Regions from separate parts of the Ramlibacter pinisoli genome, predicted to be linked through region 4. Evidence: predicted binding sites of a transcription regulator. Region 4 holds the regulator's gene; each other region holds the start of a gene.
The links. The regulator LexA, encoded in region 4, represses DNA repair genes until DNA is damaged. The targets are predictions, from matches to a motif close to ACTGTATNNNNATACAGT.

Region 1: the regulator LexA is predicted to act here: its motif matches at 1,631-1,648, upstream of GON04_RS04570 (DNA topoisomerase IV subunit B).
Region 2: the regulator LexA is predicted to act here: its motif matches at 5,025-5,042, upstream of imuA (translesion DNA synthesis-associated protein ImuA).
Region 3: the regulator LexA is predicted to act here: its motif matches at 3,500-3,517, upstream of GON04_RS04370 (PA0069 family radical SAM protein).

Annotation. Positions count from the first base shown of each region.
Region 1 is NZ_WSEL01000003.1:708,732-716,154, reverse strand. Features, by position in the region: gene GON04_RS04580 (SDR family oxidoreductase) at 1-168, opposite strand, end outside; gene GON04_RS27025 (hypothetical protein) at 176-307, opposite strand; gene GON04_RS04575 (MFS transporter) at 312-1,526, opposite strand; gene GON04_RS04570 (DNA topoisomerase IV subunit B) at 1,683-3,656, shown strand; gene GON04_RS04565 (GNAT family N-acetyltransferase) at 3,727-4,245, shown strand; gene GON04_RS04560 (lytic transglycosylase domain-containing protein) at 4,242-5,114, shown strand; gene parC (DNA topoisomerase IV subunit A) at 5,114-7,423, shown strand, end outside.
Region 2 is NZ_WSEL01000003.1:511,986-519,408, forward strand. Features, by position in the region: gene GON04_RS03630 (error-prone DNA polymerase) at 1-3,020, opposite strand, end outside; gene GON04_RS27010 (Y-family DNA polymerase) at 3,013-4,299, opposite strand; gene imuA (translesion DNA synthesis-associated protein ImuA) at 4,268-4,987, opposite strand; gene GON04_RS03645 (ABC transporter ATP-binding protein) at 5,119-6,969, shown strand; gene GON04_RS03650 (DNA-3-methyladenine glycosylase) at 6,956-7,423, shown strand, end outside.
Region 3 is NZ_WSEL01000003.1:661,658-669,080, reverse strand. Features, by position in the region: gene GON04_RS04390 (NAD(P)H-dependent flavin oxidoreductase) at 1-417, shown strand, start outside; gene GON04_RS04385 (cytochrome d ubiquinol oxidase subunit II) at 421-1,440, opposite strand; gene GON04_RS04380 (cytochrome ubiquinol oxidase subunit I) at 1,451-2,836, opposite strand; gene GON04_RS04375 (GbsR/MarR family transcriptional regulator) at 2,842-3,414, opposite strand; gene GON04_RS04370 (PA0069 family radical SAM protein) at 3,522-4,610, shown strand; gene GON04_RS04365 (phosphoethanolamine transferase domain-containing protein) at 4,620-5,189, opposite strand; gene dnaJ (molecular chaperone DnaJ) at 5,433-6,581, opposite strand; gene dnaK (molecular chaperone DnaK) at 6,664-7,423, opposite strand, start outside.
Region 4 is NZ_WSEL01000009.1:190,285-197,707, forward strand. Features, by position in the region: gene kdsB (3-deoxy-manno-octulosonate cytidylyltransferase) at 1-22, shown strand, start outside; gene adk (adenylate kinase) at 142-798, shown strand; gene GON04_RS15405 (asparaginase) at 870-1,802, opposite strand; gene lexA (transcriptional repressor LexA) at 1,890-2,564, shown strand; gene GON04_RS15415 (hypothetical protein) at 2,687-3,013, shown strand; gene GON04_RS15420 (DUF1993 domain-containing protein) at 3,089-3,601, opposite strand; gene GON04_RS15425 (D-2-hydroxyacid dehydrogenase family protein) at 3,709-4,716, shown strand; gene GON04_RS15430 (MFS transporter) at 4,761-5,909, shown strand; gene GON04_RS15435 (type IV pilus assembly protein FimV) at 5,920-7,423, opposite strand, start outside.

The DNA.
Region 1 (7,423 bases), on a different contig from region 4:
CAGCGCCTGCGCGCCCTGGGCCTCGCACTGCGCCGCCACGTCGGCCAGCCGGTCGGCGCTGCGGGCGGCCAGCACCAGGGTGGCGCCCCCGCGCTCGCGCGCGGCCAGCTGGCGCGCCAGTTCGGCACCGATGCCGTCGGAGGCGCCGGTGATCACGTAGATAGTCATCGGAAGGTCAGCGGAAGCAGGCCCAGAGCTGCTCCGACAGCATGACCATGAGTTGCGGCTGGGTGTAGAGGGCAAACACGGCAACGAGCACCGCCACGGCGGCGGCCCAGGGCAGCAGGCGGCGGGCCAGCGGAGCCATGGCGTCAGGCCGGCTGGGCGGCCGGCTGCCGCAGGATGGGCGCCTCGCGCACCGGCAGGTTGACCAGGCAGGCGAACACGCCCAGGGCGATGGAGATCCACCAGACGATGTCGTAGCTGCCGGTGCGGTCGTACAGCAGGCCGCCGAGCCAGACGCCCATGAAGGAGCCGATCTGGTGGCTGAAGAAGACGAAGCCGCCCAGCATGGAGAGGTGGGCGACGCCGAAGATCTGGGCCACCGTGGCATTGGTCGGCGGCACCGTGGACAGCCACAGCAGGCCCATGGTGGCGGCGAACACGTAGACCGACAGCGGCGACAGCGGCGCCCACAGGAAGGCGGCGATGGCCACCGCGCGGGCCAGGTAGATGAAGGCCAGGATCTTGCGCTTGGCCATCCGCTGGCCGAGCGAGCCGGCGATGTAGGTGCCGAAGACGTTGAACAGGCCGATCAGCGCCAGCGCGTAGCTGGCCACCTGGGGCGACAGGCCCTTGTCCTTCAGGTAGCTGGGCATGTGGACGCCGATGAACACGACCTGGAAGCCGCACACGAAGTAGCCGGCCATCAGCAGCTGGAAGCTCGGGTACTTGAACGCCTCGCGCAGCGCCTGGCCGATGGTCTGTTCGCGCCGGGGCGCGTGGGCGCCGCCGAAGCCGGGTTCGCGCAGGCCCAGGGCCAGCGGGGTGACGAGCAGCACCACCGCACCCAGCGCCAGCAGCGACTGCTGCCAGCCGAGGCTGCTGATCAGGAAGCCCTCCACCGGCACCATCAGGAACTGGCCGAACGAACCGGCCGCGGCGGCGACGCCCATCGCCCACGAGCGCCGGGCCGGGTCGACCTGCCGGCCGATGATCCCGTAGACCACTGCGTAGGTCGTGCCGGCCTGGGCGGCGCCGATCAGGACGCCGGCGGTGAGCGAGAACACCAGCGGCGTCGGCGACAGCGCCATGCCCGCCAGCCCCAGCGCATACAGGATGCTGCCGCCCACCAGCACCCGGAAGGCGCCGAACCGGTCGGCCACCATGCCGGCGAAGATGCCGAAGCAGCCCCAGGCCAGGTTCTGGATCGCCAGGGCGAAGGCGAAGGTCTCGCGCGTCCAGCCCTGGGCCTGGGTGATCGGCTGCAGCCAGAGGCCGAAGCCGTGGCGGATGCCCATGGAGAGCGTGACGACGGCGGCGCCGCAGACCAGGACCTGGCGCAGGGAAAGGGGGGCGGAAGGCATCGGTCGATCGTAGCGAATCGACCGCCGGGACGACCGTCGGCGGCCCGGAAACCCCATGAGAGTTCAGGCCCTGATTGATGCGCTTCCAGCATCGATGGCGCCATGCTGGATATCCATACAGGCAAGAATGGGGCTCGGACATACAATCCGCGCTCCATGGCAAGCCGACCGTCCACCGTCCCCGACTACTCCGAAGGATCCATCCGGGTCCTGAAGGGCCTCGAGCCCGTCAAGCAGCGACCGGGCATGTACACCCGCACCGACAACCCGCTGCACATCGTGCAGGAGGTGCTGGACAACGCCGCCGACGAGGCGCTCGCCGGCCACGGCAAGCGCATCCGCGTCACCCTGCACGCCGACGGCTCGGTCAGCGTCGAGGACGACGGCCGCGGCATCCCGTTCGGCCTCCATCCGGAGGAGAAGGCCCCGGTCATCGAGCTGGTGTTCACCCGCCTGCACGCCGGCGGCAAGTTCGACAAGGGCAAGGGCGGCGCCTACAGCTTTTCCGGCGGCCTGCACGGCGTGGGCGTCTCGGTCACCAACGCGCTGGCCAAGCGGCTGGAAGTCACCAGCCACCGTGACGGCCAGGTCGCCAGCATCGTGTTCTCCGGCGGCGACGTCATCGAGGACCTGAAGCTGCGCAAGGCCGGCGAGGGCGACCGCCGCCAGGGCACCACGGTGCGGGTCTGGCCCGACGCCAAGTACTTCGAGTCCAGCCAGCTGCCGCTGGCCGAGCTGGCCCACCTGCTGCGCAGCAAGGCGGTGCTGATGCCCGGCGTGGCGGTCTACCTGGCCAACGAGAAGACCAAGGAGACCCAGAGCTGGCAGTACAAGGGCGGCCTGCGCGACTACCTGATGCAGACCCTGCCGGCCGACCCGGTGATCCCGCTGTTCGAGGGCGAGGGCTACGCCGACAGCAACGAGACCTTTGCCGAGGGCGAGGGCGCGGCCTGGTGCGTGGCGTTCACCGACGAGGGCGCGCCGGTGCGCGAGAGCTACGTCAACCTGATCCCCACCAGCGCCGGCGGCACGCACGAGAGCGGCCTGCGCGACGGCCTGTTCAACGCGGTCAAGAGCTTCATCGAGCTGCACTCGCTGCAGCCCAAGGGCGTCAAGCTGCTGCCGGAGGACGTGTTCGCCCGCGCCTCCTACGTGCTGTCGGCCAAGGTGCTGGATCCGCAGTTCCAGGGCCAGATCAAGGAGCGCCTCAACTCGCGCGACGCCGTGCGGCTGGTCTCCAGCTTCGTGCGGCCGGCGCTGGAGCTGTGGCTCAACCAGCACGTGGACTACGGCCGCAAGCTGGCCGAGCTGGCCATCAAGGCGGCCCAGTCGCGCCAGAAGGCCGGCCAGAAGGTCGAGAAGCGCAAGGGCTCGGGCGTCGCGGTGCTGCCGGGCAAGCTCACCGACTGCGAGAGCAAGGAGATCTCGCACAACGAGGTCTTCCTGGTCGAGGGCGACTCGGCCGGCGGCAGCGCCAAGATGGGCCGCGACAAGGAATGCCAGGCCGTGCTGCCGCTGCGCGGCAAGGTGCTCAACACCTGGGAGGTCGAGCGCGACCGCCTGTTCGCCAACACCGAGATCCACGACATCGCGGTGGCCATCGGCGTCGACCCGCACGGCCCGAACGACACGCCCGACCTGTCCGGCCTGCGCTACGGCAAGGTCTGCATCCTGTCGGACGCCGACGTCGACGGCTCGCACATCCAGGTGCTGCTGCTGACCCTGTTCTTCCGCCACTTCCCCAAGCTGATCGAGACGGGCCACGTGTACGTCGCCCGCCCGCCGCTGTTCCGGGTCGACACGCCGGCGCGCGGCAAGAAGCCGGCCGGCAAGCAGTACGCACTCGACGAGGGCGAGCTGACGGCCATCCTGGACAAGCTGCGCAAGGAGGGCGTCAAGGAGAACGCCTGGACCATCAGCCGCTTCAAGGGCCTGGGCGAGATGAGCGCCGAGCAGCTGTGGGAGACCACGCTCAACCCCGACACGCGCCGCCTGCTGCCGGTCAGCGTCGGCAAGGTCGACCCCGCCGCGACCGAGAACCTGATGATGCGGCTCATGGGCAAGGGCGAGGCCGCCGCCCGCCGCGAGCTGATGGAACTCCACGGCGACGCGGTGGAGATCGATATCTGATGGCCTGGGCGCTGGGCCGGCTCGCCGGCTGCCCCGGGTTCCTCCTGCTGGGGTTCCACCCGCTGCTGCGATGAGCCGCGTCCGCCTGCGCCCCACCATGCAGAGCGATCTCGACTACGTGCTGACGCTCGAGAACGACCCTGCCAACCTGCCGTTCATCATCCCCTGGGAGCGCACCCAGCACGAGGCCGCGATCCGGTTTCCCGATTTCCGGCACTTCATCGTCGAAGCCGGCGAGGGCCTGGACGCGGCCGGCTTCCTCATCCTGATCGGCTGCCGCAGCCGCAACCAGTCGCTCGAACTCAAGCGCATGGTGGTGCAGGCCAAGGGCCAAGGCATCGGCCGCGCCGCCCTGCGGGTGGCCAAGAAGATCGCCTTCGACGACCTGGGAGCGCACCGCTTCTGGCTCGACGTGCGCACCCACAACGTGCGCGCCAAGGGCCTGTACGACACCGAAGGCTTCGTGCAGGAAGGCCTGTTGCGCGAGTCGGTGCGTGGCGCCGACGGCTGGGAGTCGCTGGTCGTGCTGTCGATGCTGCAGGCCGAGTTCGCCGAGCGCCGCGCCGCCGGGCTGGAGCTGCCCGCATGAAGGCGCTGCGCGTCGCGTTCGCCGGCCTGGCGCTGGCCCTTGCCGCGGCCGGTGCCGCGCGGGCCGATGTCTGGGGCTACGTCGACCGCAACGGCGTGGCGCACTTCGCCGCCGAGAAGCTGGACGAGCGCTACGAGCTGTTCTATCGCGGCGGCGAGAGCTACGACACCGCCGACGGCCTGCCGGACCGCACGCCGCGGCCGGTGGCGGTGCCCACCTCGTCGACCTCCCGCCTCATCGCCTACTTCGAGGTGTCGCCGGCCTACAAGCAGGTCAAGCACCACCTGCGCGAGGCCTCGCTCACCCACGGCATCGACTACGAGCTGCTGCAGGCGCTCATCGCCACCGAGTCGGGCTTCGATGCGGCCGCCGTGTCGCCCAAGGGGGCGGTGGGCCTGATGCAGCTCATGCCCGCCACGGCCGAGCGCTACGGCGTCTCCGGCGACCGCCGCATCCCGCTGGACCGGAAGCTGACCGACCCGCTCACCAACATCCGCATCGGCTCGCGCTACCTGCGCTACCTGCTGGACCTGTATCCCGGCAACCTCGAACTCGCCCTGGCCGCCTACAACGCCGGCGAGGGTGCCGTGCAGCGCGCCGGCGGCCGGGTGCCGGGCTTCCGCGAGACCCAGAACTACGTCAAGACCGTGCTGCAGCTGTACACCATGCTCAAGCCGCCGTCGGTAGCCGCCCGGCCGGCGCCGGCCCGGGTGCGGGCCGAGCTGTCGCCCGTGCGCGGCGGCGCCGCCGGCCGCGGCAACCTGCCGCTGGACGCCCGGACCGGGCCGCCCGCCGCCATGGGCGCCGGCCCGATGCCGGAGGCAGGCGCTGCCGCCGGCGACCACCGAGACCTTTCGACGACACCGTGATGGACGACCAAGACGAACTGATCACGCCCGCCGACGGCGGCGACGACACCCAGCTGGACCTGGCCACCTATGCCCAGCGTGCCTACCTCGAATACGCGCTCAGCGTGGTCAAGGGACGGGCGCTGCCCGACGTCTGCGACGGCCAGAAGCCGGTGCAGCGGCGCATCCTCTATTCGATGTGGCGCATGGGCCTGGGCTTCGGCGGCGCGGGCGGGGCCAAGCCGGTCAAGAGCGCCCGCGTGGTGGGCGACGTGCTCGGCCGCTTCCACCCGCACGGCGACCAGGCCGCCTACGACGCGCTGGTGCGCATGGCCCAGGACTTCGCCCAGCGCTACCCGCTGATCGACGGCCAGGGCAACTTCGGCAGCCGCGACGGCGACGGCGCCGCGGCCATGCGCTACACCGAGGCGCGCCTGGCCCGCATCACCAACCTGCTGCTGGAGGAGATCGACGAGGGCACGGTCGACTTCAACCCGAACTACGACGGCAGCACCCAGGAGCCCACCCAGCTGCCGGCGCGGCTGCCGTTCACGCTGCTCAATGGCGCCAGCGGCATCGCGGTCGGCCTGGCCACCGAGATCCCGAGCCACAACCTGCGCGAGATCGCCGACGCCTGCGTGGCGCTGGTCAAGAACCCCAAGCTCACCGACGACGAACTGCTGGCGCTGGTGCCCGGCCCCGACTACCCGGGCGGCGGCCAGATCATCAGCAGCGCGGCCGACATCGCCGAGGCCTACCGCGGCGGCCGCGGCTCGCTCAAGGTGCGCGCGCGCTGGAAGATCGAGGAGCTGGCGCGCGGCCAGTGGCAGCTGGTGGTGCACGAGCTGCCGCCTGGCGTCAGCTCGCAGCGCGTGCTCGAGGAGATCGAGGAGCTCACCAATCCCAAGGTCAAGGCCGGCAAGAAGGCCCTGCTGCAGGACCAGCTGCAACTGAAGCAGACGGTGCTGTCGGTGCTGGACGCGGTGCGCGACGAGTCGAGCAAGGATGCCCCGGTGCGCCTGGTGTTCGAGCCCAAGACCAGCCGGATCGAGCAGTCCGACCTGATCACCACGCTGCTGGCGCACACCAGCCTGGAGACCTCGGCCCCGATCAACCTGACGATGGTCGGCCTGGACGGCCGGCCGGTGCAGAAGTCGCTGCGCCAGATGCTCGCCGAGTGGATCGAGTTCCGCCACCGCACCATCGAGCGGCGCTCGCGCCATCGGCTGGCCAAGGTGCTGGACCGCATCCACATCCTCGAGGGGCGGCAGCTGGTGCTGCTGAACATCGACGAGGTCATCGCCATCATCCGCGCCAGCGACGAGCCCAAGCAGGCGCTGATCGACCGCTTCCGGCTGTCGGAGCGCCAGGCCGAGGACATCCTGGAGATCCGCCTGCGCCAGCTGGCACGGCTGGAGGCGATCCGCATCGAGCAGGAGCTCAAGGAGCTGCGCGAGGAGCAGAAGAAGCTCGACGAGATCCTCGGCAGCCCCGCCACGCTGCGCCGGCTGATGATCAAGGAGATCGAGCAGGACGCCAAGCAGTTCCAGGACGCCCGCCGTACCCTGATCCAGGCCGAGAAGCGCGCCGTGGCCGAAGTGCGCGTGGTCGACGAGCCGGTCACCGTCGTCGTGTCGCAGAAGGGCTGGGTGCGGGCCCGCCAGGGCCACGGCCACGAGGCGGCCAGCTTCGCATTCAAGGCCGGCGACGGGCTGTACGGCACCTTCGAATGCCGCACCGTCGACACCCTGCTGGCCTTCGGCAGCAACGGCCGCGTGTACTCGATCGCGGTCTCCACGCTGCCGGGCGCGCGCGGCGACGGCCAGCCCGTCACCACCTTCATCGACCTGGAGTCGGGCACGCAGGTCGTGCACTACTTCGCCGGGACGCCGCAGGCCTGGCTGCTGCTGGCCACCAGCGGCGGCTATGGCTTCATCGCCACGGTGGAGAACATGGTCTCGCGCCAGCGCGGCGGCAAGACCTTCGTCAGCTGCGCACCCGGCGAGGCGCTGTGCCGGCCTTCGCCGGCCAACGTGCCGCCGCAGGCGCCGGCCAGCCACGTCGCCTGCGTCTCGACGGCGCGCCGCATCCTCACCTTCCCGATCGCCGAGCTGCGCCAGCAGGCCAACGGCGGCCGCGGGCTGCTGCTCATGGACCTGGACGCCAAGGAGACGCTGGCCGGCGCGGCCGCCTACACCCGCAGCGTGGTGATCCGCGGCACGTTCCGCGGCAAGGAGCGTGACGAGACGCTGGAGATCCGGTCGCTGAACAACGCCCTCGGCGCGCGTGGCCGCAAGGGCAAGCCGGGCAACTTCACGTTCGAGCCGACC
Region 2 (7,423 bases), on a different contig from region 4:
ACCGTGACCATGCCGCAGGCCGACACGCGGCGGCCGTTGGGCAGCCCCGCGAGCTGCTCGGCGTTCAGGAAGCGCCGCCTGGCCAGCCGCTCGCGCAGCAGCGCCAGCGGATGCCGGCGCAGCGTGAGGCCCATGGCGGCGTAGTCGAACACGATCTCCTCGCCTTCCGGCGCGGCCGGCAGCGCCAGCGGCTCCTCCTGGATCGGGGCCTGTTCCAGCAGCGCCGGCGCACGGCGGCGCCCGGCCGCCTCCCAGACCTGCTGGCGGCGATGGCCGGCCAGCGACTGCAGCGCGTCGGCCGCGGCCAGCGCCGCCAGGTCCTGCACGTCCAGCCGGGCCCGCAAGGCCAGGTCCTCGGTGTCGGCGAAGGCGCCCTGCCCGCGCGCGGCCGGGATGCGCCGCGCCGCTTCCTCGCGCAGGCTGCCCACCAGCCGCAGCCCCAGCCGCACGGCGGGCCGCGCCAGGTCGCCGGCCAGCGTGCAGTCCCAGTCGCTGTGCGACACGTCGGGCTGCAGCACCTGGATGCCGTGGCGCTGCGCATCCTGGATCAGCTGCGAAGGGCCGTAGAACCCCATGGGCTGCGAATTGAGCATGGCGGCCAGGAAGCAGGCCGGCTCGTGGCACTTGAGCCAGCTGCTCGAATAGGCCAGCAGCGCGAAGCTGTAGGCATGGCTTTCCGGGAAGCCGTAGTCGCCGAAGCCCTTGACCTGCTCGAAGATGCGGTGCGCGAACTCCTCGCTGTAGCCGTTGGCCAGCATGCCGCCCTTGAGCCGGGCCTCGAACTTGTCGACCCCGCCCTTGCGCTTCCAGGCCGCCATGGCGCGCCGCAGGGCATCGGCGTCGGCGGCCGAGAAGCCGGCCGCGATCATGGAGATCTCCATCACCTGCTCCTGGAAGATCGGGATCCCCAGCGTGCGCTCCAGCGCCTTCTTCAGGCGCGGCTCGCCGGTTTCGCGGCTGGAGCGCTCGTACTGGATGGCCTCGCCCTTGTCGCGCCGCTCGCGGGCCTTGAGGTAGGGATGGACCATGCCGCCGGTGATGGGGCCGGGCCGCACGATCGCGACCTCGACCACCAGGTCGTAGAACTCCCGGGGCTTCAGGCGCGGCAGCATCGACATCTGGGCCCGGCTCTCGATCTGGAACACGCCCACCGTGTCGGCCTTGCGGACCATGGCGTAGGTGGCCTCGTCGCCGTCGGGGATGTCGTAGCGGGTGAACGGCGCCCCGCGCCGCTGCGTCACCAGGTCGATGCAGCGCCGGATGGCGGTGAGCATGCCCAGCGCCAGCACGTCGACCTTCATCAGGCCCATGTCCTCCAGGTCGTCCTTGTCCCACTGGATGATGGAGCGGTCCTTCATGCTGGCGTTCTCCACCGGCACCAGCCGCGTGAGGCGCGTCTGCGTGAGCACGAAGCCGCCCACGTGCTGCGACAGGTGGCGCGGGAAGCCCATGAGCTCCTGCGTGAGCTCCAGCCACAGGCGGGCCTGGTGCTCGGCCAGGGGCACGCCGCAGGCGGCCGCCATGCCGCGCAGCTTCTCGGTGGCCAGTTGGTCGTCGAACCAGAAATGGTCCTTGGCGAAGGCGTCGATGAGCGGCTCGCCGATGCCCAGCGCCTTGCCGACGTCGCGGATGGCGCTGCGCGTGCGGTAGCTGATGACCACCGCCGCGATGGCGGCCCGCTCGCGGCCGTACTTGCCGTAGATGTACTGGATGACCTCCTCGCGCCGCTCGTGCTCGAAGTCGACGTCGATGTCGGGCGGCTCGTTCCTGCGGCTCTCGCTGATGAAGCGCTCCAGCAGCGGCTGCGACAGCATCGGGTCCATCGCGGTGATGCCCAGGCAGAAGCACACCGCCGAATTGGCCGCCGAGCCGCGGCCCTGGCACAGGATGCGCCTGGAGTTGGCGAACTCCACGATGTCGTGCACCGTGAGGAAGAACATCTCGTAGCGGCACAGCTCGATGAGGGCCAGCTCCTTCTCGACCAGGTCGCGCACGCGCTGCGGGATGCCCGCCGGATAGCGCCTGCCGGCGCCCAGGTACGTGAGATGGCGCAGGCCCTCGAGGGGGGTCATGCCGGGCGGCACCGTCTCCAGCGGGTAGTCGTAGCGGATCTCCTGCAGGTCGAAGCGGCAGCGCCGCTGCACGTCCAGCGTGTGGGCGAGCAGCGGCGCCGGGTACAGCTCGGCCAGGCGCTTGCGCTGGCGCAGGTGGCGCTCGGCGTTGCCTTGCAGGGCCAGGCCGCAGTCGGCCACCGGCTTGCCCAGGCGCACCGCCGTGATGACGTCCTGCAAGGGCTTGCGCGAGCGGGCGTGCATGTGCACGTCGCCGGTGGCGATCAGCGGCACGCCGGTGCGGTCGGCGGCCTCCTCCAGCAGGGCCAGCCAGAGGTCGTCGTCCAGCAGGTGCGGCAGGTTGACGGCCAGCCACAGCGACGGGCCGTACAGCCCGCGCAACTGCTGCAGCCGCCTGCACAGCGCCGTCATGTCCAGGTCCCGGCCCGGCACGCGCCGGGGCAGGAACAGCACCTCGCAGCCTTGCAGCAGGCGCAGGTCGCTGCGGTCCCAGCCCACGTCGTAGGTGCCCTTCGGCGCCTCGATCCGGGCCGCCGTGATGAATTCGCACAGGCCGCCCCAGCCCTGCAGGTCGCGGGCGATGGCGACCAGGCGGGCATCGCCGAAATCGAACTCGCTGCCGCACAGCAACTGGAACTTCCGCTTGCGCTTTTGCGCCGGGAACGCCTCTTCCAGCCGGTCGATGAAGCCGAAGTAATCCCTCAGCCCCGACCAGGCCCGCACCACGCCGGCCACCGAGCATTCGTCGGTGAGGGCCAGCGCCTCGTAGCCCAGGTCGTAGGCGCGCCGCACCAGCTCCTGCGGATGCGAGGCACCGCGCTGGAAGCTGAAGTTGCTCAGGCAGTGCAGTTCCACGTAGCCGGGCAGCACCTGCGGCCCGGTGCCCAGGATGGGCGGCAGGTGTTCCTCGTCGAGCACCGGCCGGGGCTTGACCTGGCTCTCAGGCATACAGCCCCTGCAGGTACCAGGCGAACTGGCGCGCCTGGGCCAGGTCCTCGGCCAGGTGGCAGGGCCGCTCGCGAAAGATCCAGACCAGGCCGGAGCGCGGGCTGCGCGCCACGAAGTAGTCGCGCAGGGTGGGGCCGGCGCCGTCCCACCAGGCCGTCTCGACCCGGTACAGGCGCGCCAGCCGGCGCAGCGGGCCGCCGAAGCACGGCGTCTCGCCCTGCATGCGCAGGCGCAGCGGCTGCGGCAGGACCCAGGACGGATAGAGCGCGTCGGGCTCCTCCACCGGCGCACTGCTGCCCTCGCGGGCCGGCTTCCAGGCCTGCTTGCATTCGGGCCGGTGGTCGGCCTGCGGCACCGGCACCACCACGTTCTCCTCGCCCAGGCGCACCGACAGGCGTTCGACCAGCTGGTGCAGCTTCTCGCCCTGCCCCTGCTCCTGCGGCAGCAGGCTGGTGGTGGCCCCCGCCCAGGGCACCGTCTCGAGCGAGCGCAGCCGCAGGTGGTTGGCGGGGGCCGCCAGGGTGGCGCGCTCCAGGTGCTCGCGCACCAGCCGGCGCAGGTGGGCCATGTCCTGGGTGGGCTGGGCGGTGCGCACCTGCAGCTGTTCCCGGGGCGGCAGCTTCACGCCGTTCAGGCGCCGCAGGTCCAGCGTCCATTCGAGTTCCAGCGCCAGCACGCCGCGGTTGCGCGCCTGCAGCCAGACCTGCAGGCGGGCCAGCAGCTGTTCGGCGCCGAGCAGCAACTCGGGGGCCGTGCTGGCCAGCGCGGCGAGTTCGGCGTTGAGGTCGAACGCCTCGGGCAGCACCTGCCAGGGATAGGTTTCCGGCCGTTCCCCGAAGGCCGAATCCAGGGCCGCCAGCAGGTCCGCGCCGAACCGGCGCGACAGGCCGCCGCGCGGCATCGCCCGCACCTGCCCCCAGGTGCGGGTGCCGGTGCGTTCGAGCAGGGCCACGTGCGGCAGGGCGGCACCGAGCAGCTCCAGCGGCAGGTCGTCGGGCAGCGCGGCCGGCCTGGCGATGCCACGCTGCTTGCAGCGCAGCAGCGCCAGGGCCACCAGGGACGTGGATGCCGCGGCCCACGGCACCTCGCCCAGGTCGGGGTGCGAACGCAGCAACAGGTGCAGCAGGGCCTGGCGGCCGCCGAACAGCCTCAGGCTGCCGGACACCTCGAGCAGCACGGCCTCGTCGACGTGGGTGACGCGCGGCGTGAACCGCAACGCCCACCAGGTCCAGGGCTGGCGGTCCTGCTCACGGAAGGGACACAAGGCGATCCAGAACATGCGATCTCCTGGGTTCGGGGGTGGCGGGGACCTCGACCGGCGTGCGCCGGCGCGAGGCCAGCAGGGCCTGCAGGCGTGCCGGCACCGCGGGCAGGTGCAGCGGTTCGTCGAGCGGCGGGCCGCGCCGCTTGACGATGTGCACCTCCATCTCCTGGCTGCCCTGCAGCAGCAGCCGCAAGGGCGCCGGACTGGCGTGCAGCCGCGCCTGCACGCCGCGCAGCACGAACAGCAGCTTGCCGTGCTGGCGCGCAGCCAGGTGCAGCCGGCGCAACTCGGGCGTGCGCACCTGCGGCAGCCAGGCCAGCACGGCCTGGACGTCGGTGCAGCGCAGCGACTGCTCGGCCGACCAGAGGCGGGCCGCGGCCGGCTCGGCGCGGATCCAGAGCAGGCGGTCGGCCGGCAGGCCCTGCGCCGCCAGGGCCGGGCCGAAGGGATGGAACGGAGGGCCGACCAGCACGACCGGCCCCTGCCGGTCGGCCACCCGGGCGGCCAGCACCGGCAGCAACAGCTGCCAGGCATGGGCCTCGGGCCTCTCCTGCAGCAACTCGACCAGGCAGCCCAGCGGCCAGCCGCCACCGGGCAGCTGGGCGTCGAGGGCCGCATGCCCGCTGGGCAGCACGGCCTCCTCGCGCGCCAGGTCGGTGACGCGCCAGACGTGCGGGATGGCGAGGACTGCAGCGGGCTGCATGGAGGGGGGTGGTGAGGGAAAGCGGGAGCCGGAATCTACTGTTCATTTATACAGTAAACTGCCGCCATCGATTGTGCGAATTCGCCACTGCCGGCCCTGCCTTCGCAAGGCCTGTGGCATCCTTGCGCCCCTTGTTCCGCCGCTTCGAAGCCCTCCTCCACCCCTACCCCGCCGCCGAACCGGCCCTGCCGCCGAAGCGCTTCGTCGCGTTCGTCTGGGCCTGCACCGAGGGCCTGCGCGGCTACATCGGCTGGCTCGCGTTGCTGTCGGCCAGTGTGTCGGCCTACGAAGCCCTGCTGTTCTCCATGCTGGGCCAGATCGTCGACTGGCTCGGCCGCGTCCAGCCGGCCAGCCTGTGGCAGGCGCACGGCCCGATGCTCCGGCTGCTGGCGGGCGTGCTGCTGGCCAGCATCGTGCTGATCGCGATGCAGACCATCGTCAAGCACCAGACGCTGGCCATCAACTTCCCGCTGCGGCTGCGCTGGAACTTCCACCGGCTCATGCTCGGCCAGAGCATGGCGTTCTACGCCGACGAGTTCGCCGGCCGCGTCACCACCAAGGTGATGCAGACCGCGCTGGCGGTGCGCGAGATGGTGTTCACCACCACCGAGGTGATCATCGGCATCGGCGTCTACTTCATCTCGCTGGTGCTGCTGGCCGGCGGCTTCGACCCCCGGCTGATGCTGCCCTTCCTGGGCTGGCTGGCCTGCTACGCGGTCTCGGTCTGGTACTTCGTGCCGCGCCTGGGGCGCATCGGCAAGAAGCAGGCCGATGCACGCGCCATGATGACGGGGCGCATCACCGACGCCTACACCAACATCCCCACCGTCAAGCTGTTCTCGCACACCCACCGCGAGGCCGGCTTCGCGCGCGAGGCGATGCAGGAGTTCCAGGCCACCGGCTACCGCCAGATGCGGCTGGTGAGCGCCTTCGAGATCGTCAACCACGCGCTGGTGGTCGGGCTGATCCTGGCGGTGACCGGCTACTCGCTGCAGCTGTGGTCGCAGGGCGAGGTGGGACCCGGTGCCGTGGCCGCCGTGACGGCGATGGCTCTGCGCATCAGCGGCATGTCGCACTGGATCATGTGGGAGATGGCCTCGCTGTTCGAGAACGTCGGCACCGTGCAGGACGGCATCGGCACCCTCACCCGGCCGCGCGCCGTGGTCGACGCACCCCAGGCCCGGCCGCTGGAAGTGCCGCGCGGCGAGGTCCGCTTCGAGGACGTGCGGTTCGGCTACGGCAAGCCCACCCCGGTCATCGACGCCTTCGACCTGGTGGTGCGGCCGGGCGAGCGCATCGGGCTGATCGGCCGCTCGGGCGCCGGCAAGTCGACGCTGGTCAACCTGCTGCTGCGCTTCTACGACCTGGACGGTGGCCGCATCGTCATCGACGGCCAGGACATCGCGGCCGTCACGCAGGACAGCCTGCGCGCCCACATCGGCCTGGTGACGCAGGACACCTCGCTGCTGCATCGCTCGGTGCGCGACAACATCCTGTACGGCCGGCCCGGCGCCAGCGAGGCCGAGATGGAACTGGCCGCGCGCCGCGCCCACGCGCACGAGTTCATCGTGCACCTCAGCGATCCCCACGGCCGCCAGGGCTTCGATGCCCATGTCGGTGAGCGCGGGGTGAAGCTCTCGGGCGGCCAGCGGCAGCGGGTGGCAATCGCGCGCGTGATGCTCAAGGACGCGCCCATCCTGCTGCTCGACGAGGCCACCAGCGCGCTCGACTCCGAAGTGGAGGCGGCCATCCAGGCCAGCCTGGACGAACTGATGCAGGGCAAGACCGTGATCGCCATCGCCCACCGGCTGTCGACCATCGCGGCGATGGACCGGCTGGTGGTGATGGACCAGGGCCGCATCGTCGAGGAAGGCGACCACCGCAGCCTGCTGGCGCTGGGCGGGCTGTATGCCCGGCTGTGGGCGCACCAGAGCGGCGGCTTCCTGGGCGAGTCGGACGTCGAGGTCGATGCCTACGCCTAGGGCGCTGGGGCCGCACGATTTCGCTGGCGACGCGGTGGTGGTGGCGCAGGCGCTGATCGGCGCGACGCTGCTGGTGGATGGCGTGGGCGGCCGCATCGTCGAGACCGAGGCCTACGACCGCGAGGATCCGGCCTCGCACAGCCACAGCGGCCCGACCGCGCGCAACCAGGCCATGTTCGGCCCGCCCGGACGCGCCTACGTCTACCGCTCGTACGGCATCCACTGGTGCCTGAACTTCGTCTGCCGGGAGGACGGCCACGGCGCCGGCGTGCTGATCCGCGCCATCGAACCCACCCACGGCCTCGATGCCATGCGCGTGCGGCGGGGCCTGCAGGACGAGCGCCTGCTGTGCGCCGGCCCCGGGCGGGTCGGCCAGGCCCTGGCCATCGCCCACGGGATGAACGGCCACCGGCTGGACCGTCCGCCCTTCCAGGTGTTCGCCGCCCCCGACCCG
Region 3 (7,423 bases), on a different contig from region 4:
TCGGGCTCGATCGCCACCGGCGGCGCCGTGCTGGCCGCCCAGGCCATGGGCGCCGACTTCGCCTACATCGGCTCGGCCTTCATCGCCACCGACGAGGCCCGTGCGACCGATGCCTACAAGCAGGCCATCGTCGACGGCACCAGCGACGACATCGTCTACTCCAGCCTGTTCACGGGCGTGCACGGCAACTATCTCAAGCCCTCGGTGCGCGCCGCCGGGCTGGACCCGGACAACCTGCCCGAGAGCGACCCCAGCAAGATGAACTTCGGCGGCGGCGAGGGCAGCAAGCCCAAGGCCTGGAAGGAGATCTGGGGCTGCGGCCAGGGCATCGGCGCCGTGCACGAGGTGTTGCCGGCAGCCGAGCTGGTGGCCAAGCTGCGGCACGAGTACGCGCAGGCGAAGGCGCGCCTGCGCTGAACGTCAGTGCGGCGTGTGCGCCGCGTAGCTGAGCGTCGTCGCCCGGCCCCAGAACACGCGGTACATGAACACCGTGTAGACGATGATCGCCGGCAGCGTGATCGCCACGCCGATGAAGATCACCACCAGCGATTCGTGCGCGCTGGCCGCCTGCCAGACCGTCAGCCGGTCGATGACGATGTACGGGTACAGGCTGTAGGCCAGGCCCAGGAAGGCCATCACGAAGATCAGGACGGTGGAGGCGAACAGCACCCAGCCGTAGCCGGCGGCCACGATCCGGGGCCTGGCGGTCACCTGCCAGGCAGCGAAGAACGCCGCCGCGCAGGCCACCGGGATCGGCAGCAGGCCGATCAGCTCCGGCATCGAGAACCACTTGGAGAACACGGTGTGGCTCACCAGCGGCGTGGCGAGCGAGATGCCCACCAGCGCCAGCCCCATCGGCCACAGCACCTTGCGCGCCCAGTCCACGGCGCGCAGCTGCAGCTCGTCCCAGGTCTTCATGATCAGCCACCCGGCGCCCAGCATGGCGTAGGCGGTGGGCAGCGTGAGCGCGATGCCGGCCGCGAAGGCGAGCGACCAGGGGCCGTGGTCGAAGCCGGTGAGGTAGCTGCCCAGCATCCAGCCCTGGGCCATCGCGGCCATCAGCGAGCCGGCCGCGAACAGCGCGTTCCACATGCCCTTGCGCGCGGCGCGCGCCTTGACCCGGAAGTCGAACGACACGCCGCGCAGGATGAGGCCGACCAGCATCACCGCGACCGGCAGGTACAGGTTGGTGAGCACCAGGCTGTGGGCCTTGGGGAACGCCACCAGCAGCACGCCGATCCCCAGCACCAGCCAGGTCTCGTTGGCGTCCCAGAAGGGGCCGATGGAGGACACCATGATGTCCTTCTGGTCGTCGGTCGCGAACGGCAGCAGGATGCCCACGCCCAGGTCGTAGCCGTCGAGCACCACGTAGGCGAGCAGCGACAGGCCCATGACGGCCATGAACAGCAAGGGCAGGACGGTGGGCCAATCGAAGGTCATCGGGGGCTCCTCAGGCCGGGCCGCCGACCGGCAGGGCGGCCTTGGGGCTTAGCGGCGTGTCGGGGGTGGGCATGGCGGGGTGCGTGCTCATGTAGGCCAGCACGAGGACGTAGGCGACGAGCAGGAAGGCGTAGACGGCCAGGTAGGCCAGCAGCGTCGTCAGCACCATGCCCGCCGGGTGCTCGGCCACCACCTGCGCCGTGCGCAGCAGGCCGTAGACGATGAAGGGCTGGCGCCCGATCTCGGTGACGTACCAGCCGGCCAGGGTCGCCAGCCAGCCCGAAAAGGTCATGGCCGTCAGCACCCGCAGCTGCAGCATCGACAGCGGCTGGTCGGCCCCGGCCGAGCGGCGCCGCCGCCACAGGGTCAGCGCGCTCCACCAGGCCACCACCAGCATGAGGACGCCCATGCCCACCATCACGCGGAAGCTCCAGAAGACGGGCGCCACCGGCGGGTGCGTGTCCTTGAACTCGTCCAGTCCCTTCAGTTCGGCGTCCATGTCGTGCGCCAGGATCAGGCTGGCGAGCTTGGGGACGGTGATCGCGTAGTCGGTGCGCCCTTCCTTCTCGTTGGGCAGGCCGAACAGGGTGAGGGGAGCGCTCTTTTCCGTGTGCCAGATGCCCTCGATGGCGGCGATCTTGGCCGGCTGGTGCTCCAGGGTGTTCAGTCCATGCATGTCGCCGGCCACGATCTGCAGCGGCACGGCGATGGCGGCCACCGTGATGGCGGTGCGCAGCGCCCTGGCGCTGCCGCCGTTGTTGGCCTTGCGCAGGAACTGCCAGGCCGACAGGCCCGCGATCAGGAACGAGGCCGTGATGGTCGAGGCCAGCAGCTTGTGGGCGAGCCGGTACGGGAACGAGGGATTGAAGACGATGGCGAGCCAGCTGTCGGCATGCATGACGCCGTCGACGATGCGGTAGCCGGTCGGCGTCTGCATCCACGAGTTCAGGCTCAGGATCCAGAACGCCGACAGCGTGGTGCCACCGGCCACCATCAGCGAGGCGAACAGGTGCACGCGGTCCGACACGCGGCCGCGGCCGAACAGCATGATCCCCAGGAAGGTCGCCTCCAGGAAGAAGGCGGTCAGCACCTCGTAGCCGAGCAGGGGGCCGGCGATGTTGCCGGCGCGCTCCATGAAGCCCGGCCAGTTGGTGCCGAACTGGAAGCTCATGGTGATGCCCGACACCACGCCGAGCGCGAACGACAGCGCGAAGACCTTGGTCCAGAGGAAGTACGCCTCCTCCCAGTGCTGCGCCTCGGCCGCGTCGCGCGCCGCGTTGTTGCGCAGCCTGAAATAGACGAGGAACCAGGCCAGCGCGATGTTGATGGTGGGGAACAGGATGTGGAAGCTGATGTTGGCGGCGAACTGGATGCGAGACAGCACGAGGGCGTCCATGGGGTTCACTCCTTGCGGGGCGCGGCCTTGCCGGTCACGCGGTCCTTGAATTCGAGCACCTTGGTCACCGTCGACCCCATGCCCATGAGTTGCAGGGCGGTCTCCGGCGCGAGCTTCTGCACGTCGTCGAACCACGTCATCAGCCGGTCGATCAGGTCGTGCATCTGGCGCATGCGGGCCTGGGCGTGGCGGTCGGCGTCGTTGGCCGGTTCCTGCAGCAGCGCCATGCGCAGCATCGACAGCGTGGGCTCGATCTCGCGCCGGCGGCGCTCCTCGGCCAGCACCCGGAAGATCTCCCACACGTCGGCCGGCGCCTCGAAGTATTCGCGCCTGTCCCCCGGCTGGTGCTTCAGGCGCACCAGGCGCCACGACTGCAGCTCCTTCAGGCCCATGCTGACGTTGGAGCGCGAGAACTCGAGGGCCTCCGCGATCTCGTCGGCATTCAGTGCCTTCTGGCTGATGAACAGCAGGGCGTAGATCTGCCCCACGGTGCGGTTGATGCCCCAGCGGCTGCCCATCTCGCCGAAATGCGAGACGAACTCACGCGACAGGGGTGGAAGGTGGTCCTGCAGCGGCATGGGCGCGATTGTGGCGCGATCGACCTGAACTTTCAGAAGCTTCTGAAAAATCAGTTAATGCATGAGGGATGTTCGCCGCCCAAAAACTGGATGAAAATACAGTGTCCATGGCCACGCAGCGCATTCCCGTCGACGCGATCAAGGGTCGCGGCACGGCCACGCGCCACCCGCACCGGTTCGAGCGCGACGCCCGCGAGGTGTTCGACGACGGCTGGTCCGACGAGCTGCCGGACGACGCCGATGCACCCGCACCGCCCGCCACCGACGTCACCTGGGAGGAGCCGCGCAGCGTCATCAGCTACAACGAGTCGCCCGACATCTATTTCGACCGCGGGCTCAACCCGTACCGCGGCTGCGAGCACGGCTGCATCTACTGCTACGCACGGCCCACCCACAGCTACCTGAACCTGTCGCCCGGCCTGGACTTCGAGACCCGCATCATCGCCAAGCGCCATGTCGACCAGGTGCTGCGGCGCGAGCTGGCGCGCAAGTCGTACGAGCCGCGCATGCTGGCGATCGGCACCGCGACCGACTGCTACCAGCCGGTCGAGCGCGAGCTGCGCCTCACGCGTTCCGTGCTCGAGGTGCTGTCCGAGACCCACCACCCGTTCTCGCTGGTCACCAAGGCCAGCACGGTGGAACGCGACCTCGACCTGATCGCGCCGATGGCGGCCCGCGGGCTGGCGGCGGTGTACGTGACCATCACCACGCTGGACGCGTCCCTCACGCGCAAGCTGGAGCCGAGGGCGGCGGCGCCGCACCGGCGCCTGCGCACGTTGAAGACCCTGGCGGAAGCAGGCATCCCGTGTGGCGTCAGCCTGGCGCCGCAGATCCCGTTCCTCACCGACGATCTCGAACAGGTGCTGGAAGCGGCCTGGGAGGCCGGCGCGCGCAGCGCCTTCTACCATGTGCTGCGCCTGCCCTGGGAGGTGGCGCCGCTGTTCCGCCAGTGGCTGCAGCACCACTATCCGCAGAGGGCCGACCGCATCATGGCCCGCGTGCACGACATGCGGGGCGGGAAGGACTACGACGCCGACTTCGCCACGCGCATGAAGGGCAGCGGTCCCTGGGCCGACCTGATCGGCCAGCGCTTCCGCAAGGCGGCGGCCCGGCTCGGATTCAACCGCGAGCGGTTCGCGTTCGACACGAGCCAGTTCCAGCCGCCCCGGCTGGATGGCCAGGGCAGCCTGTTCTAGGAGTGTGTGTCAGAGGCTGGGCAGGCCGGCGTGCAGCACCACGCCACCGGCGACCAGCGCTGCCGCCAGCAGCATGCCGCTGACGTTGGTGGCGAGCTGGCTGGGGCCGTCCAGGCGGCGCAGCTGCTGCGCCCACAGCCAGATGACCGGCGCGCCGCCCAGCAGCGCCAGCAGCAATGGAACCTGCCAGCCGAACAGGCTGGTCCAGGCGGGCATGAGCGAGAGCGGGCGCTTGCCGGCCAGGACGGCATCGAGCCCCAGGCCCTGGGTGAACACGCCGGCCGCCGCTGCCGCCGCGACCAGCAGGAGCAGGGTGGCCGCAGGCTTGAACGTGCGGCGCCAGCCAAGCAGGCTCAGCACGAAGCCGGCCGCGCCGATCACGACCAGGGCCACTGTCACCGCCGCCAGCAACTGGTCGTCGGCGCCGCCCAGCGCGTGCCACAGCCAGACGTTGCACGCCACGCCGATCCAGAGGCTGGCGGCCACGATGGCCCAGCCCGGGTGCATCGCGAAGCGCGTCTCGCCCGGGGACAGGATGGACTGCGCGTAATCGGTATGCCGGAACAGCTTCAGGGACATTGCCTCATTTTGAGGCAGTGCCGTGAGGCCGCCAAATCGCGGTGTGGTGCCGGTGGTACAGATGTGCGCAGCGTTGCAGCCCTGGGCCGGCGCCGCCCGTCAGGCCCCTGGCAGGACTGACGGGGGCACGGGCGCTAGGCGCTGAAGAAGTTGCGCAGCTTGTAGCTACGGCCGACAAGCCCTGCGGGCAGTTGTCACCCTCCGCTGCAAACTGCGGCTTTTCGGCCCGCGTGCCGTCGCACGCTATGCGCTGAAGAAGTTGCGCAGTTTGTCGCCCCAGCTTTCCTCGCTGGGTGAGTGCTTGGCGCCGCCGTTGCGCAGCGACTCGTCGAGTTCGCGCAGCAGCTTGCGTTGCGGCTCGGTGAGCTTGACCGGGGTCTCGACCGAGATGTGGCAGTACAGGTCGCCGGGGTAGCTGGAGCGCACCCCCTTGATGCCCTTGCCGCGCAGCCGGAACTGCTTGCCGGCCTGGGTGCCCTCGGGGATGTCGATCGCGGCCTTGCCCGCCAGCGTGGGCACCTCGATCTCGCCGCCCAGCGCCGCCCGGGTGAACGAGATCGGCACCACGCAGTGCAGATCGTCGCCGTCGCGCTCGAAGATCGCGTGCTTCTTCAGCCGGATCTCGATGTACAGGTCGCCCGGCGGGCCGCCGTTGGTGCCCGGCTCGCCGTTGCCGGCGCTGCGGATGCGCATGCCGTCGTCGATGCCGGCGGGAATCTTCACTTCCAGCGTCTTCTGGCGCTTGACCTTGCCCTGGCCGTGGCAGGTGGGGCAGGGCTCGGGAATGATCTTGCCCTGGCCGCGGCAGGTGGGGCAGGTCTGCTGCACCGAGAAGAAGCCCTGGCGCATCTGCACGACGCCCGCCCCGTGGCAGGTGCCGCACTGCTTGGCCTGGGTGCCGGGCTTGGCGCCGCTGCCGTGGCAGGTGTCGCACGAATCCCAGGTCGGGATGCGGATCTGCGCCTCCTTGCCGGCGGCGGCCTCCTCCAGCGAGACCTCCATGGCATAGGACAGGTCGTTGCCCCGGTACACCTGCCGGCCCCCGCGGCCGCCGGCGCCGCGGCCGCCCTGGCCGAAGATGTCGCCGAAGATGTCGCCGAACGCCTCGGCGAAGCCGCCGAAGCCCTCGGCGCCGGCACCCGCGCCGCGCATGTTGGGGTCGACGCCGGCGTGGCCGTACTGGTCGTACGCGCCCCGCTTGTCGGCATCGGACAGCATCTCGTAGGCTTCCTTGGCCTCCTTGAACTTGACCTCTGCGTCCTTGGCGGCGTCCCCCTGGTTGCGGTCCGGGTGGAACTTCATCGCGAGCTTGCGATAAGCCTTCTTGATCTCTTCTTCCGACGCGTTCTTCGGAACGCCGAGCACGTCGTAATAGTCGCGTTTCGTGGCCATCGTGTCGTGTGTTTCTTTCAGCGCAAACGCCGCGTTGGCGGTTCACCAACGCGGCGCGCGTTCATCGGGGCTGGCGCCGCGATCAGCCCTTCTTGACTTCCTTGACCTCCGCGTCGACGACATTGTCGTCGGCCGGCTTGGACGATGCCGGGGCACCTTCGGCCCCCGGCGCGCCGCCCTCGGCGGCGCCACCCGCGGCCGCCTGGGCCGCCTGCGACGCCTGCATGTCGGCGTACATCTTCTCGCCCAGCTTCTGGCTGGCAGTCATGAGCGCGTTGGTCTTTTCCTCGATCTGCGCCTTGTCCTCGCCCTTCAGGGCCTCTTCGGCCTCCTTGAGCGCGGCCTCGATCTTTTCCATCTCGCCGGACTCGAGCTTGTCGCCGTACTCGCCCAGGCTCTTGCGCACGCTGTGCAGCAGCGCCTCGCCCTGGTTGCGCGCCTGCACCAGCTCGAGTTTCTTCTTGTCCTCGGCGGCGTTGAGCTCGGCGTCCTTCACCATCTTCTGGATCTCGTCCTCCGACAGGCCCGAGTTCGCCTTGATGGTGATCTTGTTCTCCTTGCCCGTGCCCTTGTCCTTGGCGCCCACGTGCAGGATGCCGTTGGCGTCGATGTCGAAGCTCACCTCGATCTGGGGCAGGCCACGCGGCGCCGGCGGGATGCCTTCGAGGTTGAACTCGCCCAGCAGCTTGTTGCCGGTGGCCATCTCGCGCTCGCCCTGGTAGACCTTGATCGTCACGGCCGGCTGGTTGTCGTCGGCGGTGGAGAAGGTCTGCGCGAACTTGGTCGGGATGGTCGTGTTCTTGGCGATCATCTTGGTCATCACGCCGCCCAGGGTCTCGATG
Region 4 (7,423 bases):
CCGGCGCCTTTTCCTGCCCTAGCGCTGTAAGGCTACGCAAGGGCTGCGTGCTATCCTCAAGCGCAGACGCGCGACGGCCGGCGCGGGGAAGCCCTTGGCCCGCAGCGCCCCGAGATTCCAACCATCCGAGGATAGACATCCATGAGATTGATCCTGCTGGGCGCGCCTGGCGCAGGCAAGGGCACACAGGCCACGTTCATCTGCCAGAAGTACGGCATCCCGCAGATCTCCACCGGCGACATGCTGCGTGCCGCCGTCAAGGCAGGGACGCCCCTGGGCGTGGCCGCCAAGAAAGTCATGGATTCGGGCGCCCTCGTCGGCGACGACATCATCATCGGCCTCGTGCAGGAGCGGCTCGCGCAGCCTGACTGCGCGCGCGGCTTCCTGTTCGACGGCTTTCCCCGCACCATTCCGCAGGCCGACGCCATGAAGGACGCCGGCGTGCGGCTCGACTACGTGCTCGAGATCGACGTGCCGTTCGAGGCCATCGTCGAGCGCATGAGCGGCCGCCGTTCGCACGCGGCCTCGGGCCGCACCTATCACGTGAAGTTCAACCCGCCGAAGGTGGCGGGTGTCGACGACGTCACCGGCGAGCCGCTGGTCCAGCGTGACGACGACAAGGAAGAAACGGTCATGAAGCGGCTGCAGGTCTATGCCTCGCAGACGCGGCCGCTGGTCGACTACTACGCCAAGTGGTCCGCCGCCGATCCCCTCAACGCACCCAAGTACCGCGCCATCAGCGGCGTCGGCACCGTGGAAGACATCACCGCCCGGGCGCTCCAGGCCCTGTCGAGCTGATCGAGCCGGCGCGCTCGCCGATCCTGCGCGACGGCGGGCTCGCGGCCATTCCGGACGGCCCCGCAACACCCTCAGCCCGCCAGCAGCTCCAGTAGCAGGTCGATCCGCGCCTTCACGGGCGATTGCCGGCTGGCCGGCAGCAGGGTCGCGCCCTCCCCCACGATCGCACCCTCGGCGCAGCGCGTGCTGCGCACGACCCGGACACCCTTGGCCAGGGCTGCGAGCAGCGCCTCCTCGAGCCGGTGGTGCAGCGTGCCGTTGCCGGTGCCGATGGCAACGAGCCCCTGCACGCCATCGTCCACCAGCAGGTCGACGATGCGGCCGGTGACACCCGCGTGGCTGGACACCAGCTCCACGCGCGGCCAAGCCGACACCTGCCCGAGTCGGCCCGCCCATCCCGGATCGACGGCGGATTCGGGCCACTCACCCACGAGACGCAGCCGCCCCTCCTCGATGAAGCCCAACGCTCCGGCATCGCCGGACGAGAAGGCGTCGAGCCGGTACGGATGCACCTTCCGCACATGCTCCGCACCGTGGAGCGTGCCGGCGCAGGCCACGGTGACGCCGCGCGCACCGGGCGTGCGGACCACGGCGATGGCATCGACGATGTTCTGTGGCCCGTCCGGTGCGAGGGCCGTGGCCGGCCGCATCGCGCAGGTCAACACCACCGGTTTGGCAGCCGGCAGCACGCGATGCAGGAAGTACGCCGTTTCCTCCAGCGTGTCGGTGCCGTGGGTGACCACGATGCCCTGCACGTCGGGCTGCGCCAGCCAGTGGGCGCAGCGCCCGGCGAGGTCGCGCCAGACCGCCGGCTCCATGTCCTTGCTGTCGATCTGGGCCACCTGCTCGGCAACCACCTGCAGCCCGGCCAGCCCCGGAAGGCCTTCGAGCAGCCTGTCGACGCCCAGCTGGGCGGCTTGGTAGCCGACGTGGTCGGCTGCCGACGGGGCGACCCCGGCGATGGTGCCACCCGTGCCCAGAAGAACGATCCGATCGGCCGTCACTTGCACTCTTTCACGAAACTGGTTAAAAATACAGCCACTGGATGGGCAGCCAGTATCCTGCGTGATCTGCCCCTAGGAGCCTTCCGCATGACCGAGACGCCCAAGCTCACCGCCCGCCAGCAGCAGATTCTGGACCTGATCCAGGCGGCCATCGCCCGCACCGGCGCACCCCCCACCCGGGCCGAGATCGCCAGCGAGCTCGGCTTCAAGTCGGCCAACGCCGCCGAAGAGCACCTGCAGGCCCTGGCTCGCAAGGGTGTCATCGAGCTGGTCAGCGGCACCTCGCGCGGCATCCGCCTGCGCGGCGAGACGCTGCGCTCCATCCACGAGTCGCGCTTCAAGCAGTTCGCGTTGCCGCTGCCCAGCCTGGCACAGCTCGCGCTGCCCCTGGTGGGGCGGGTGGCGGCGGGTTCGCCCATCCTGGCGCAGGAGCATGTCGACCAGACCTACTACGTCGAGAGCAGCCTGTTCCAGCGCCGCCCCGACTACCTGCTCAAGGTGCGCGGCATGTCGATGCGCGACGCCGGCATCATGGACGGCGACCTGCTCGCGGTGCAGGCCACCAAGGACGCCAAGAACGGGCAGATCGTCGTGGCCCGCCTCGGCGACGAGGTCACCGTCAAGCGGTTCCGCCGCAACAAGCACCTCATCGAGCTGCACGCCGAGAACCCCGACTACCCCACCATCGTGGTCGAGCCCGGCGAGCCGTTCGAGATCGAAGGGCTGGCCGTCGGCCTGATCCGCAACACCATGCTCATGTGAATCCCTGCCGGGCGGCAGCAGGTGGCGGGCGTATGGCGCGACAGGCGCCATCACCCTGCGCGGCCCGGCCCATCGTCGCAATCTCGCCTGTGTTTCCAACCTGCGGTTCGAGGAGAAGTGACATGGGTCTCACGATGATCAGCCTGGCCGGCGCGTTCGGCTCCCTGCGGCGCCTGGTGCGCGCCGCACTGCGCGCCCTGACGGGCCGTCAAGACGGCACCCCGGTGGCGGGGCGCCCCGCCACCGGCTTGCACATGGCCGAAGGCCGTGGCCACGTGGCCTGGCCGGCCACCCACCCGGTGGCGGCGGCGCGGCGCCTGCGCGTACTGCGCGTGGTCGATGCCGGGCATGCACCCAGCACGGCCGGCCGCATGGTCATCTCCGGCCGCATGGCCGACGTCTGCGCCGAACTGGAGCGCCTGGCCGCCCTGGAGGCGGCGGCGGCCTGATCCGGGTGTGACCGGTGGGCATCGCCCGCTGGGCGCGTTGCCCGGGCAGGCAATGCCCGAGGCGTCGCCCGAGGTTTACTGGGCGCCGGCCAGGTAGTCCGCCTTGCCCAGCTCCACCCCGTTGTGCCGAAGGATGGCGTAGGCGGTGGTCACGTGGAAGAAGAAGTTGGGCAGCACCCAGTGCTTCAGGTACGCCTCGCCCTTCATGGTGCGCGTCGCCTCGCGTCCTACCGGGAAGGTGATGTCCTTGTCCTCGGTGCCGTCGATCTTCTCGACCGGCACGGTGTCCAGCCACGCCAGGGTCTTGGCGATGCGGGCCTTCAGTTCCTCGATGGTCGTTTCGGTGTCCTCGAACTTCGGCGCCTCCACGCCCGACAACCGCGCGATGCCCAGCTTGGGGCCGTCGCAGGCGATCAGGACCTGCCGGGTCAGGGGCAGCATGTCCGGCGCCAGGCGCGCGACGGTCAGCACCTGGGGATCGAACTTGCGCGCCTGCGCGTGCGCCAGGCCCTTGTCGAGGATGTGGCTGAGGTTCTTCAGGGTGGTGCGGAAGATCGGCAGGCTGGCCGAAGCCATCGAAATCGCCATCAAAAGTCTCCTGGGTGTGCGGATGGAAAGGCGCGATGCTAGCGGCACCCGGCCAACTCTGCCGAGCATGCCGCCGTTGCCCGCGCGGCTCGCGGCACAATCGCGGCATGAACATCGTGATCCTCGACGATTACCAGGATGCCGTGCGCAAGCTGCAGTGCGCGACCAAGCTCGAGGCCTATCCCGCCAAGGTCTACACCAACACCGTCAAGGGCATCGGCCAGTTGTCGGTGCGGCTGCGCGATGCCGACGTCATCGTGCTGATCCGCGAGCGCACGCACATCTCCCGCCAACTGCTCGAAAAGCTCCCCCGCCTGAAGCTCATCTCGCAGACTGGCAAGGCAGGCGCCCACATCGACATCGAGGCCTGCACCGAACGCGGCGTGGTCGTGACCGAGGGCACCGGTTCGCCGGTGGCGCCGGCCGAGCTGACCTGGGCGCTCATCATGGCCTCCATGCGGCGGCTTCCCCAGTACATCCAGACCCTCAAGCACGGCGGCTGGCAGCAGTCGGGCATGAAGTCGGCTTCGATGCCGGTGAACTTCGGCCTGGGCACGGTGCTGAAGGACAAGACGCTGGGCATCTGGGGCTACGGCAAGATCGGCCAGCTGGTGGCCGGCTACGGGCGCGCCTTCGGCATGAAGGTGATGGTGTGGGGCCGCGAGGGCTCGCGCTCGCGCGCCCAGACCGATGGCCACCAGGCCGCCGAAAGCCGTGAGCAGCTGTTCGCCCAGAGCGACGTGCTCAGCCTGCACCTTCGCCTGAACGCCGAAACCGCGGGCATCGTGAAGCTCGAGGACTTCGGCCGCATGAAGCCCACTTCGCTGTTCGTCAACACCTCGCGCGCCGAACTGGTCGAGTCCGATGCGCTCCTCGCCGCCCTCAACCGGGGCCGGCCCGGCATGGCGGCCGTCGACGTGTTCGAGAGCGAACCCATCCTGCAGGGCCACGCGCTGCTGCGGCTGGAAAACTGCATCTGCACCCCGCACATCGGCTACGTGGAGCAGCAAAGCTACGAGATGTACTTCGGCGCCGCCTTCGAGAACGTGGTCAACTTCATCGAGGGCCATCCGACCAACATCGTCAACCCCGCGGCCTTGCAGGTCCGGCGCTGAACGCCCCCGCCGCGCCCCGGGCCACGACGCCGGCACGGCGCGGCATGCCGGCCGTCCTGTGGGCGCTGCTGTGCGGCAACTTCGTCATCGGCGCCGGCGTGATGGTGGTGCCCGCCACCCTCAACGACATCGCCGATTCCTTCCGGATCACGGCGGCCGCCGCTGGCCAGCTGATCACCGTCGGCGGCATCGTGATGTGCGTGTGCGCGCCGCTGTGCGCAACGGTGGTGGCCGGCTGGGACCGGCGACGGCTGCTCGCCCTGTCGATGCTCTGGTACGCCCTGCTGCACCTGGCCTGCGCCGCCGCGCCCGGCTTCGCGTCGCTGCTGCCCCTGCGCGCCCTGGCCGTCCTGGCCCCGGCCGTCTTCACGCCCCAGGCGGCGGCCTGCGTCGGCCTGCTGGTGCCCCCAGCGCAGCGGGGTCGGGCCATCACCTTCGTCTTCCTCGGCTGGTCGCTCGCATCGGTGCTCGGCATGCCGATCGGCGCCTGGATCGGCGGCAGCTTCGGCTGGCGCGCCGCCTTCCTGCTCGTCGCGCTGCTGTCGGTGGCCAGCGCGGCCTGGGTCTGGCGCGCCATGCCGGACGGCGTGCGCCCGCAGGCACTGTCGCGCGCGGCGTGGGGCCAGGTCTTGCGCTCGCCGCCGCTGATGCTGTGCATCGCCGTCACCACGCTCTACGCCGGCGGCCAGTTCATCCTGTTCTCGTACTTCGCGCCCTACTTCCGAAATGTGCTGGCCGCCACGCCAGCCCAGCTTGCCCTGTTGTTCATGTGGTTCGGCCTGTTCGGCGTCGTGGGCAACCTGCTGATGGCGCGCTTCATCGACCGGCTCGGCGCCGACCGGTGCGTGCTGGTCGCGATCTGCTGCATGGCGGCCAGCCTGGCCGCCTGGCCCCTGGGGACCACGCTCTGGCTGGCTGCGCTGGTCTGCGTGCCGTGGGCGCTGGGGTGCTTCTCGTCCAACTCGGCGCAACAGGCCCGCCTGGTGGGTCTCGCTCCCGGCCTGGCGTCCGGGTCGATCGCCCTCAACTCGTCGGCCATGTATGCGGGCCAGGCGGTGGGCGCCGCCACGGGCGGCTGGCTCATCGCCCTGAACGGCTACGGCAGCCTGAACTGGGTGGGCCTGGGCTCCATGCTGCTGGCCGTGGCCGCCAGCGTGGCCGCCGGCCGGGCGACGAGGACGGCACCGGCCTGACACCCGCGCCTCATTCGCGGGTCTTCTTCGCCTTCATGGACGACAGGTCGATCTCGGGCAGGTCGAAGTCGAGCAGGTGGCTGTCGCCGTCGCCGGGGTGGGCGGCGCCGATCAGCGCCTCCTCCCCCGCTGCGGGCTCGTCGAGGTTGATGTCCAGTTCGATGTCCGAATCGGCGCCCTGGTGGGCGTCGGCTGCCGATGCCATGGCCGACAGCGGGCTGATCGAGGTGGCCGAGAAGCCGGACGGCTCGGATCCCTGCGGCTGGCCCATGTCACCGAAGAACGACGAGGTGCGGCCGTCCTCCTCCTGCGACACCAGCTCGGTGCCGACGTGGTGGAGCAGCAGCAGGTCGCGGTAGGCCTGCAAGGTGAACGCGTTCGTGCCGTCCACGCTGGGCCCGCGGAAGATCGACTCCTCGATGACGTCGAGCACGCGGCGCGACGGCCACAGGGCCACGATGCGCGTCATCGCGTTCTCGTACGCCTCCAGGCCGGCGCTGGCCTCGGTGTAGTTGTCGAACTCCGGCACCTCGGCGTTGTAGCCGTGCGCGAACTGCCGGCGCACCCACTCGTAGTCGTGCCGCCGGTCGAGCTTGTGGTAGATGTCCATCAGGTCGAGCCAGGCGACCGCGCTGGTCTCCGGGTTCATGCTGATGTGGCTGCGCAGCACCTCAATCGCGCGATCGAACTCGCCCAGGGAGATGAAGAAGTCCGCCTCCTGCTGCACGTCGTGCAGTTCCTCGGCCCGCAACGCCCGCAAGCCCGCCGAATTGCTGGCGCGGAAGTCCTCGCCGCGCAGCGACGGCGAAAAGTCCGAGGTGGGCCGCAGCAGCGGAGCCGGCGCCGCCGGCCTGGGCCGGCCGGCATCCCGGTCGAGGTCGACCGAGTCCGGACGGGACGGGGTCGGGACCGAGACCCGCGTGGCAGCCGGGGCCGAGCGGATCGCCCGGGCCGGCCGGCTGTCGATCGAATCGTCGCCGGCACGCCACCACTGCGCGGCTCCGGGCGCGTCGGCCACGCTGCCGCGGCGGCGCCAGGCCCAGGTGGCCACCAGGGCAGCCGCGAGCGCCAGCAGCGCCAGGCCGTACACCAGCGGATTGGCGTAACGCTCGGTCTCGGCCTTCTGCAGCTGTCCGCGGACATCGGCCAGCGCCCGTTCGTTGCGCTGGATCGATGCGCGCAGGCTGAGCAGGTCCTTCTCCAGCGACTCCAGCCGTTGCGCCTCGCGCAGCAGGTCCTCGGGCCGTGCATTCAGTGACCGCCACAAGGCCGCGGCGGCGGCACGCTGCTCGTCGGTCGTCGCGGGGCCCAGCGACAGACCGCTACTCATGCGCAGGACCGGATCGCCGGGCGGCAAGGAAAGGTCCAGCGGCTCGAGCCGCAACCGGGCTGTGGGCGCTGCCGCCCGCCCCGCCGCCGCGGACGGGCGCGGCTGCACGGTGCGCGGCGGGCGTGCTTCCTGGCGGACGACAGGGGGGGCGCTGCGCGCAGCTTCCTGCGAACCAGTCTGAGGA